One region of the Thalassospira sp. CA1 genome, then DNA from elsewhere that is predicted to be linked to it. Evidence: predicted binding sites of a transcription regulator. Region 1 holds the regulator's gene; the other holds the start of a gene.
What was found. The regulator PhoB, encoded in region 1, activates phosphate uptake and scavenging genes when phosphate is short. The targets are predictions, from matches to a motif close to TNTCATAAAACTGTCA.
Positions count from the first base shown of each region.

Region 1 (4,427 bases):
GAACGCGAAGACATTTCCACGGTTGCCGAACTGGGCGTGGTTTTCCTGCTGTTCATGATCGGGCTGGAGCTTTCGCGTGATCGTTTGCGCGTGATTGGCGGGCGGTTTGCCGGTCTGGGTGTTTTGCAAATTCTGGTGTCGATGGCAGCCCTTCTGGGGCTTCTGGTTGTCATGGAATTCCCGCTGCCGACGGCGTTGGTGATTGCAGGGGCGCTTGCGCTTTCATCGACCGCGATCATCCTCAAACAGCTTTCCGATGACAAGCAGCTCAATACCCGGTTTGGCCGTGCGGCCCTTGCCATTTTGTTATTGCAGGACGTGGCGGTTGGTCCGTTCCTGATCATGGTGCAGGCGGCAGGTGATGCTGGCACGGAAACCAGCCCGTGGATGAGCATCCTGCTTGGTTTTGGGTCGGTCGCGTTGTTGTTACTGGTCGGGCGCTATGTGTTGCCGCGCCTGTTTCGCTATATCGCGTCGCTTAAGAACCCGGAACTGTTTGCCATCGGCACGCTGTTTGTTGTGCTAGCCGCCAGCACATTGACCGAGGTTTCCGGGCTTTCGATGGCGCTGGGGGCGTTTATCGCCGGGGTGATGCTGGCCGAAACCGAGTTCCGCCATCAGATCGAAGCCGACATTTCACCGTTCCGCGGCGTGTTCCTGTCGCTGTTCTTTATGTCGGTGGGCATGTCGGTTGATGCCGACGTTGTGTATAACGAATTTGGCACCATCGTCATGTGGCTGGTGCTGTTGCTGGTGATCAAGACGGCGGTTTTGTTCGTTCTGGCGCGCGCGATCCGGTTTGAAACCGGCCTTGCCATCCGGGTGGCGATGAGCTTGGCCGCCGGCGGTGAATTTGCCTTTGTCATGTTTGCCCTGGCCGCCCAGAACGGCGCGGTGCCGCTTGAAATGGCAGCCATGCTGATCCCGGTGGTGGCGATTTCGATGGCGCTGACCCCGACCCTGATCAGCCTTGGTCACAAGATCGAGGAAAAGCTTCATCCCAAGGAAGAAGACCAGCTTGGCAAGATTGCCGAGGAGTCCGAGGGCATTCACCAGCATGTTCTGGTGATCGGAAGCGGCCGCGTTGGCAGGGTTCTGGCCCGGTTGCTCAAGACGCGCAATATTCCGTTCCTGGTGCTTGATAGTGATGCACAGCAGGTTTCACGCGGGCGGGCGGAAGGCCTTCCGGTTTACTTTGCCGACGGGTCCAGACCGGAAACTTTCCGGGCGGCACACACCGATGAGGCAAAAATTGCGGTTGTTGCCATGGGGAACCCGCATGCGACCGAGAAGACGGTCGCCCTTTTGCGCCAGCATTACCCGCATCTGAAGATCTTTGCCCGCGCGCAGGACATCACCCATATCGGGCCGCTGTCGCGCCACGGGGCGGATGCCGCCATCCCGGAAGTTCTGGAAACCGGGTTGCGGTTATCCGATCATGTTTTGGCCGCGTGCGATGTGCCGCAGGAAGATATTGATGCCGAAATCGCCAAATTCCGCCGTGCGGACATGCTTTTGATGAACGAACTGGCGCCGCGCCCGCAGCGCAAACCGTCAGGGTCGGAGAATGCAGACAAACCGGCGAAGAAAGAAACCTGAAGACGTTACGCCCTTAAAACAAAAACCCCCGCTGCAACCTGCAACGGGGGTTTTTTTAATTGGATCGGGCTCTAAACCGGCTTAGGCCGCGGTTTCAGAGTCCAGTGCATAGCCCGCGGCACGGACAGTGCGGATGATATCGCGGGTGCCCTTGACGTCATTGAGCGCCTTGCGCAGGCGACGGATATGAACGTCGACGGTGCGGGTTTCGACATAGATATTCGGGCCCCAAACCGCGTTAAGCAACTGTTCGCGCGAGAAAACCCGTCCCGGATGTTCGAGGAAATAGCGCAGCAGACGAAACTCGGTCGGGCCAAGATGGATCGATTTTCCATTGCGGCTGACCCGGTGGGCGGCGAGATCCATTTCGATGTCGGAATAGATCAACTGCCCTTGTGGTTGCGCCGGACCGGACCGGCGCAAAAGTGCGCGGATACGGGCCAGAAGCTCGCCAATGGCAAACGGCTTGGTGACATAGTCATCAGCGCCGGTATCAAGACCGCGGATGCGGTCACCCTCTTCGCCACGTGCAGTCACCATGATCACCGGCAAATCGCGGCTTTCAGGCTTGCGGCGGATCTGACGGCAGACCTCGATCCCCGACATTACCGGCAACATCCAGTCGAGCAAAACCAGATCGACATGGGTTTCAGCCAGAATTTTCAACGCTTCGTCACCGTCACCGGCTTCGACAACCTGCATCCCCTCGCGTTCGAGGTTGTAGCGCAACATGGTTACGATTGCTGCCTCGTCCTCGACGATAAGAACCGTTGGGTCCATCTTCCTATGCTCCCGTGTCAGTCATTCGGTTCGACAACAGCGAAGTTCGCTGCGTCGTTTTTTGGCCGGTCAATTCCCGGCAGGTCTTCGCCCTTGATCCGGTAATAGATCGTTTCGGCGATATTGGTTGCGTGATCACCGATACGTTCGATGTTCTTGGCAATGAACAACAGATGGGTCGATGCGGTAATGTTGCGCGGATCTTCCATCATGTAGGTCAGCAATTCGCGGAACAGCGAATTGTACATATCGTCGACTTCCTGATCGCGTTCCCAGACCCGGTGGGCCTTTTCGGCGTCGCTTTCGATATAGGCATCCAGGACATCCTTGATGATTTCCTGGGCCAGTTTGGCCATGTTCGGGATCGCCTGAACCGGGCGGATCGGCGGGATCTGATTAAGCACCTGCGCGCGTTTGGCGATGTTCTTGGCAAGATCACCAATGCGTTCAAGATCGTTTGACAGCTTAAGGGCCGTCACCACCTGACGCAGGTCATCTGCCATCGGCTGACGCAGGGCCAGAAGACGGACGGCAAAGTCCTGGACTTCCTGTTCGAGCACGTCAATGCGCTGATCGGACAGGATGACTTTCTCGGCCAGTTCGGAATCGCGTTTGACGATGGATCTGATCGAGGAAATAAGCTGGCTTTCGGCAAGCCCGCCCATTTGCGAAATGATGTTGTTCAGACGGGTGAGTTCCTCGTCGAACGAACTTACGATATGGGTATGTTCATCAGCCATTTATGCCTACTCCTGGCTCGCTTAACCGAAGCGGCCGGTAATGTAACCCTTGGTGCGTTCGTCCTTCGGGTTGGTAAAGATCTGATCGGTTTCACCGACTTCAACCAGCCTTCCAAGGTGGAAGAACGCGGTGCGCTGCGACACACGGGCGGCCTGCTGCATGGAGTGGGTCACGATCACGATCGTGTAGTTCGAACGCAACTCGTCTATCAGTTCCTCGACCTTGGCGGTCGCAATCGGATCAAGGGCCGAGCACGGCTCATCCATCAGGATGACTTCCGGGCTGACGGCAACCGCGCGTGCAATGCAAAGGCGCTGCTGCTGACCACCGGAAAGACCGGTTGCCGGCGATTGCAGGCGATCTTTGACTTCTTTCAGAAGACCGGCACGTTCGAGCGAGGTCATGACGATTTCATCAAGCTCATCACGCGAATTGACCAGACCATGAATGCGCGGGCCATAGGCCACGTTGTCATAGATCGATTTCGGGAACGGGTTGGGTTTCTGGAACACCATGCCGATGCGCGCGCGCAACTGAACCACGTCGATCCGCTTGTCATAGATGTCGCGACCATCCAGGGTAACGTCACCTTTGATCGTCACACCGTCAATGGTGTCATTCATCCGGTTCAGGCAGCGCAGGAAGGTGGATTTACCACAGCCCGACGGACCAATCAGTGCGGTTACCTGCTGTTCGGGGATATCAAGGTTGACCTCATAGAGGGCCTGATTGTCGCTATAGAAAAGATCGAGCTTGCGCGCGGTCATTTTCGGTTTTTCGACCGACGGCTCCGCCGTCATTGCGCTCTGGGATACAGCAGCCATTTTACCACTTCCGTTCAAATTTTTTGCGCAGATACACAGCCAGTCCATTCATCAGGACAAGGAAGGCCAGCAACACCATAATCGCTGCCGAGGTTTTCTCGACAAAGGCACGTTCCGGGCTGTCTGCCCACAGATAGATCTGGACCGGCAGAACCGTTGCCGGGTCAAGCGCCCCGCCCGGGATATCAACAATAAAGGCCACCATCCCGATCATCAGAAGCGGTGCAGTTTCCCCCAATGCCTGTGCCATACCAATGATCGTGCCGGTCAGAATGCCCGGCATGGCGAGCGGCAAGACATGGTGGGTGACGGTCTGAACCGGTGATGCACCAAGGCCAAGGGCGGCCTGACGGATCGACGGCGGCACCGCCTTGATCGCCGCACGCGATGCGATGATGATCGTCGGCAAAGTCATCAGCGCCAGCGTCAAACCACCGACAACCGGGGCCGAGCGCGGCAAATGCATGACATTGAGATAGACCT
Region 1 covers NZ_JBZCIA010000001.1:641,330-645,756, reverse strand. The annotation lists gene AC5Q5A_RS02920 (cation:proton antiporter domain-containing protein) at 1-1,599, shown strand, start outside; gene phoB (phosphate regulon transcriptional regulator PhoB) at 1,681-2,379, opposite strand; gene phoU (phosphate signaling complex protein PhoU) at 2,397-3,119, opposite strand; gene pstB (phosphate ABC transporter ATP-binding protein PstB) at 3,141-3,944, opposite strand; gene pstA (phosphate ABC transporter permease PstA) at 3,946-4,427, opposite strand, start outside.

Region 2 (4,427 bases), 200 kb from region 1:
GTACGGAACATATCTTGAGCCCGAGCACGAGATCATTCCGCCAAAACCACGTGTAACCCGTTACGACCACTGAGCATCCCGGGCCTAGCGAAAATAGCTGCCCGGTGTGCGGCCTGTGACCTTGCGAAACATTGCGATAAAGGCCGATGGGGTCTCATAGCCAAGATCAAGTGCGATCTCGGTCACCGGACGGTCATTGGCGAGCTTTTCAAGCGCATGGAGCAGACGAAGCTTTTGCCGCCATTCGCGGAATGGCATGCCGGTTTCGCGCTGAAAAAGCCGGGCAAGCGTCCGGCTTGAGGCGCCGCACACCTTTGCCCAGTCCTCAAGCGTACGGTTATCAGCCGGGTCGCCTTGCAGATGATCGCAAATGCGTGCCAGTCGGGTGTCCTTGGGCGCAGGCAGGTAAAGCTTGTCCTGATCTGGCGCCTTGATCTGATCAAGCAATACGCGGATCAGGCGGCCTTCTTCTCCATCTTCATCATATTCGACCGGAATTTCTGTTGCGGCCCGGATCAGTTCACGCAAAAGCGGGCTGACTTCCAGAACCATGCAGCGATCGGGCAGGTTGGCGGCAACGTCCCGACCGATATAAAGGTGGCGGGCCCGGGTAAACCCGGTGCAGGTTACCGCATGCTGCGTGTGGGGCGGGACCCACACGGCGCGCTGTGGCGGCACGATCCACATCCCGGCCTCTGTCACCACGGTCATCGTACCCTCAATCGCATATAAAAGCTGGTTCCAGTCATGGCTGTGTGCCGCAACGTGATAGCCAGCAGGCATATCACTGACCCGGACATATACCGCGCGCGGCAGTTCGCGCGGGCGGGGGATCTTGTTGTGATGTTCTGGACGTCCGTCAAAGGTGTTGAGGATATGAACCATGGTGTGGCGACATTCAAAACTGTCTTGATTGCGACATATGATGGCAGATTACCGTAAGACAGACGGATCGGACAGGTTTAACTTGGTCGCATTCCAAAACGCACAAGCTGTGACAGGGGCGTCGCCACCACAACGATCCTGTCCTCGGAGGTACAATGTCCAAGGAAATCATACCGGAAGCCAGCAATCACGCGGCCCCACTTGGTGATGCGCCCGACGCACCCAATAATGCCAGCACAGCTCCGGTTCACAAGGGTTGGCGCAATCCGGAAGTTCTGCTGATCGTCATGGCGGCTGCCATGCCGCTGTCCTTTTCGACCTGGATGGCGCTGCTAAACAACTTTTCGGTCGAAATGGCCGATTTCACCGGCCGCGAGATCGGCATCTTGCAGTCCTTGCGTGAAATCCCCGGCTTCCTCGCCTTTACCGCGATTTTTGTGCTGCTGGTTCTGCGCGAGCAAACCTTTGCGGTTTTGTCACTGCTGGTGCTTGGAATTGGCGTTGCCATATCGGGCTATTTTCCGACCGTGATCGGGCTTTATTGCACGACGGTTCTGATGTCGATCGGTTTCCATTATTTCGAAACCATGCAGCAGGCCTTGTCATTGCAATGGGTGCGTAAGGATCGCACCGCCATGGTCATGGGGCGGCAGTTGTCGGCAAAATCAATCTCTTCACTGATAATGTTTGGCATGGTCTGGGTGATGCTCGAAGTTTTCGCGGTCGAGTATCGCTACGTCTACCTGTTCGGCGGTGCGTTGACGGTCCTGGCCGCGCTTTTTGTCTGGGGGGCGTTTCCGAAATTTGCCGATGCCCATCCGCAGAACAAGAAGCTGATCTTGCGCAAACGCTATTGGCTTTACTATGCGCTGACTTTCATGAGTGGCGCACGCCGTCAGATCTTCACCGTGTTTGCCGGCTTCCTGATGGTCGAGAAGTTCGGTTATGACGCAGCAACCATCACCTTGCTGTATCTGCTTAACCACGTGATCAACATGTTCCTCGCCCCCAAGATCGGCAAGATGATCGGTAAGTGGGGCGAACGCCGTGCGTTGGTCTTCGAATATGTGGGACTGTTCATTGTTTTCGTCTCCTACGCCTTTGTCGAAAACCACATTCTGGCCGGTGGTCTTTATGTGATTGACCATCTGTTCTTTGCGCTGGCGATTGCCATCAAGACCTATTTCCAGAAGATCGCCGACCCGGCTGATATCTCCTCAACCGCCGGGGTCAGCTTTACGATTAACCATATCGCCGCTGTTTTCATTCCGGCGGCGTTTGGGTTGCTTTGGCTGATATCGCCCGGTGCGGTGTTCCTTGCCGGGGCTGCCATGGCCTTTGTCTCGTTGGTTCTGGCCCTGAACGTCCCACACGATCCGGAGCCCGGAAACGAGGTCATTCGCGGATACAAGTCAACCGTGATGCAGCCAGCCTGATCGCCAAATATGTCTCAGACCAGAAACGCCTGCCGATCGTGGCAGGCGTTTCTGTTTGTGTTTGCCCTGCCTTTTTCGCAAAATCTTCAAAACCCCGCCATTTAAACGGGATTACAGTGTCGCGGTTTAACGCATAAGCAGGGACACGGCTCGATGGTATTCATTCACAAAAAAGCTGCCCGGATGACCGGGATTTCGATAGCACTTGCACTGGTAAGCAGCACGGCATTGGCCGACAGCACGGTGTCATTGCGCATCCTCGAAACCACCGACATCCATACGCATCTGGTTAATTACGACTATTACCGTGATGGCGAGTCAGACACGGTTGGTCTGGCAAAGGTCGCGACCCTGCTTAAGACTGCGCGTGGCGAGGCAGAGAACGTTGTCTTTATCGATAATGGTGACCTGATCCAGGGTAACCCGCTTGGTGATTATATGGCCAAGGAACGCGGTCTTAAGGATGGTGATGTTCATCCGGTCTATAAGGCGATGAACCTGCTTGGCTACGACGCGGCCAATATCGGGAACCATGAATTTAACTATGGTCTCGATTTCCTGGGTAAATCGTTGGCCGGTGCCAACTTCCCCTATGTCAGTGCCAACGTTTTTGTCGATGATGGCGATGACAACCCCGAAAACGACAAGCCGTATTTCGAACCCTATGTGCTGCTGGATCGGGAATTTACCGATAATGACGGCAAGGTGCACAAGGCCAAGGTCGGTGTGATCGGTTTTGTCCCACCCCAGATCATGCAGTGGGACAAGGCCAATCTGGAAGGCAATGTGATCGCAAAAGACATTGTCGAAATGGCAAAAAAATATGTTCCGGAAATGCGTGAAAAGGGTGCGGATATCGTCATTGCCGTTCCGCATTCCGGTCTGTCGACCATGGCGCGTAATGGCATGGAAGAAAATGCCACCTATTACCTTTCCGAAGTAGATGGCATCGATGCGATCCTGTTTGGCCATGCCCACACCGTGTTCCCGTCTGAGACCTTTTCCGATCTTGAAGGTGTCGATATTGCCAAAGGCACAATCAACGGCGTTGCGGCAGTGATGCCTGGCTTCTGGGGCAGCCATCTTGGCGTGATTGACCTGACCTTGAATGTCACCGATGACGGCGAATGGAGTGTCACCGACAGTCTGTCGGACGCACGTCCGATTTATCAGCGCGAAGGCCGGACCGTGACCCCGCTGGTTGAAGCCGATCCGGAAATCATTGCCGCGGTCAAGGAAGAGCACGAAGCCACCATTGCCTATATGCGCGAAGGTGTAGGCACCACATCGGCACCGATCAACAGCTTCTTTGCGCTTGTGGCCGATGATCCTTCGATCCAGATCGTGACCAACGCCCAGAAATGGTATCTCGAAAAGATCCTGAACGGATCGGAATATGATGGCATCCCGATCCTGTCGGCCGGGGCGCCGTTCAAGGCCGGTGGCCGTGGTGGCCCTGACTATTTCACCGACATTCCCGAAGGCAAGATTGCGCTTAAAAACGTCGCGGATCTTTACATCTATCCAAACACCGTGCGCGCAGTATTGCTTGATGGCGATCAGGTGCGTGAATGGCTTGAAATGTCAGCAGGCCAGTTCAATCAGATTGATCCGAACAGCAGCGAAGAACAAGCTCTGATCAACCCGGATTTCCCGACCTATAATTACGATGTGATTGATGGCGTGACCTACGAGATCGATGTCACCAAACCGGCCCGCTATAACAAGGCGGGCGAAGTGATCAATCCCGATAGTCACCGCATCGTCAATCTGAGCTTCGAAGGCAAACCGGTGACAGCCGATCAGAAGTTTGTTGTTGCGACCAACAACTATCGCGCCGGCGGTGGTGGCAATTTCCCGGGCCTTGATGGATCGACCATCATTGTCGAGGCACCCGATGAAAACCGTACGGTACTTGCCAACTATATCCTGACCGAAAAGGAAATTGATCCGAAGGCGGATGGCAACTGGACCTTTGCCCCAATCGGTGAGGCGTCCGATGTAACGTTTGTCACCAGCCCCAAGGCATCCTCTGCTGTCAACGCACCCGACAATATCAGCTTCGTTGGCGAGGATCAGGAAGGCTTTGCCAAATACGTGCTGCAA
Region 2 covers NZ_JBZCIA010000001.1:837,631-842,057, forward strand. The annotation lists gene AC5Q5A_RS03805 (hypothetical protein) at 1-73, shown strand, start outside; gene AC5Q5A_RS03810 (AraC family transcriptional regulator) at 85-885, opposite strand; gene AC5Q5A_RS03815 (MFS transporter) at 1,041-2,321, shown strand; gene AC5Q5A_RS03820 (bifunctional 2',3'-cyclic-nucleotide 2'-phosphodiesterase/3'-nucleotidase) at 2,475-4,427, shown strand, end outside.
Region 2: AC5Q5A_RS03820 (bifunctional 2',3'-cyclic-nucleotide 2'-phosphodiesterase/3'-nucleotidase) is a predicted target of PhoB. The motif match lies at 2,395-2,410, and genes of this name have one in related genera.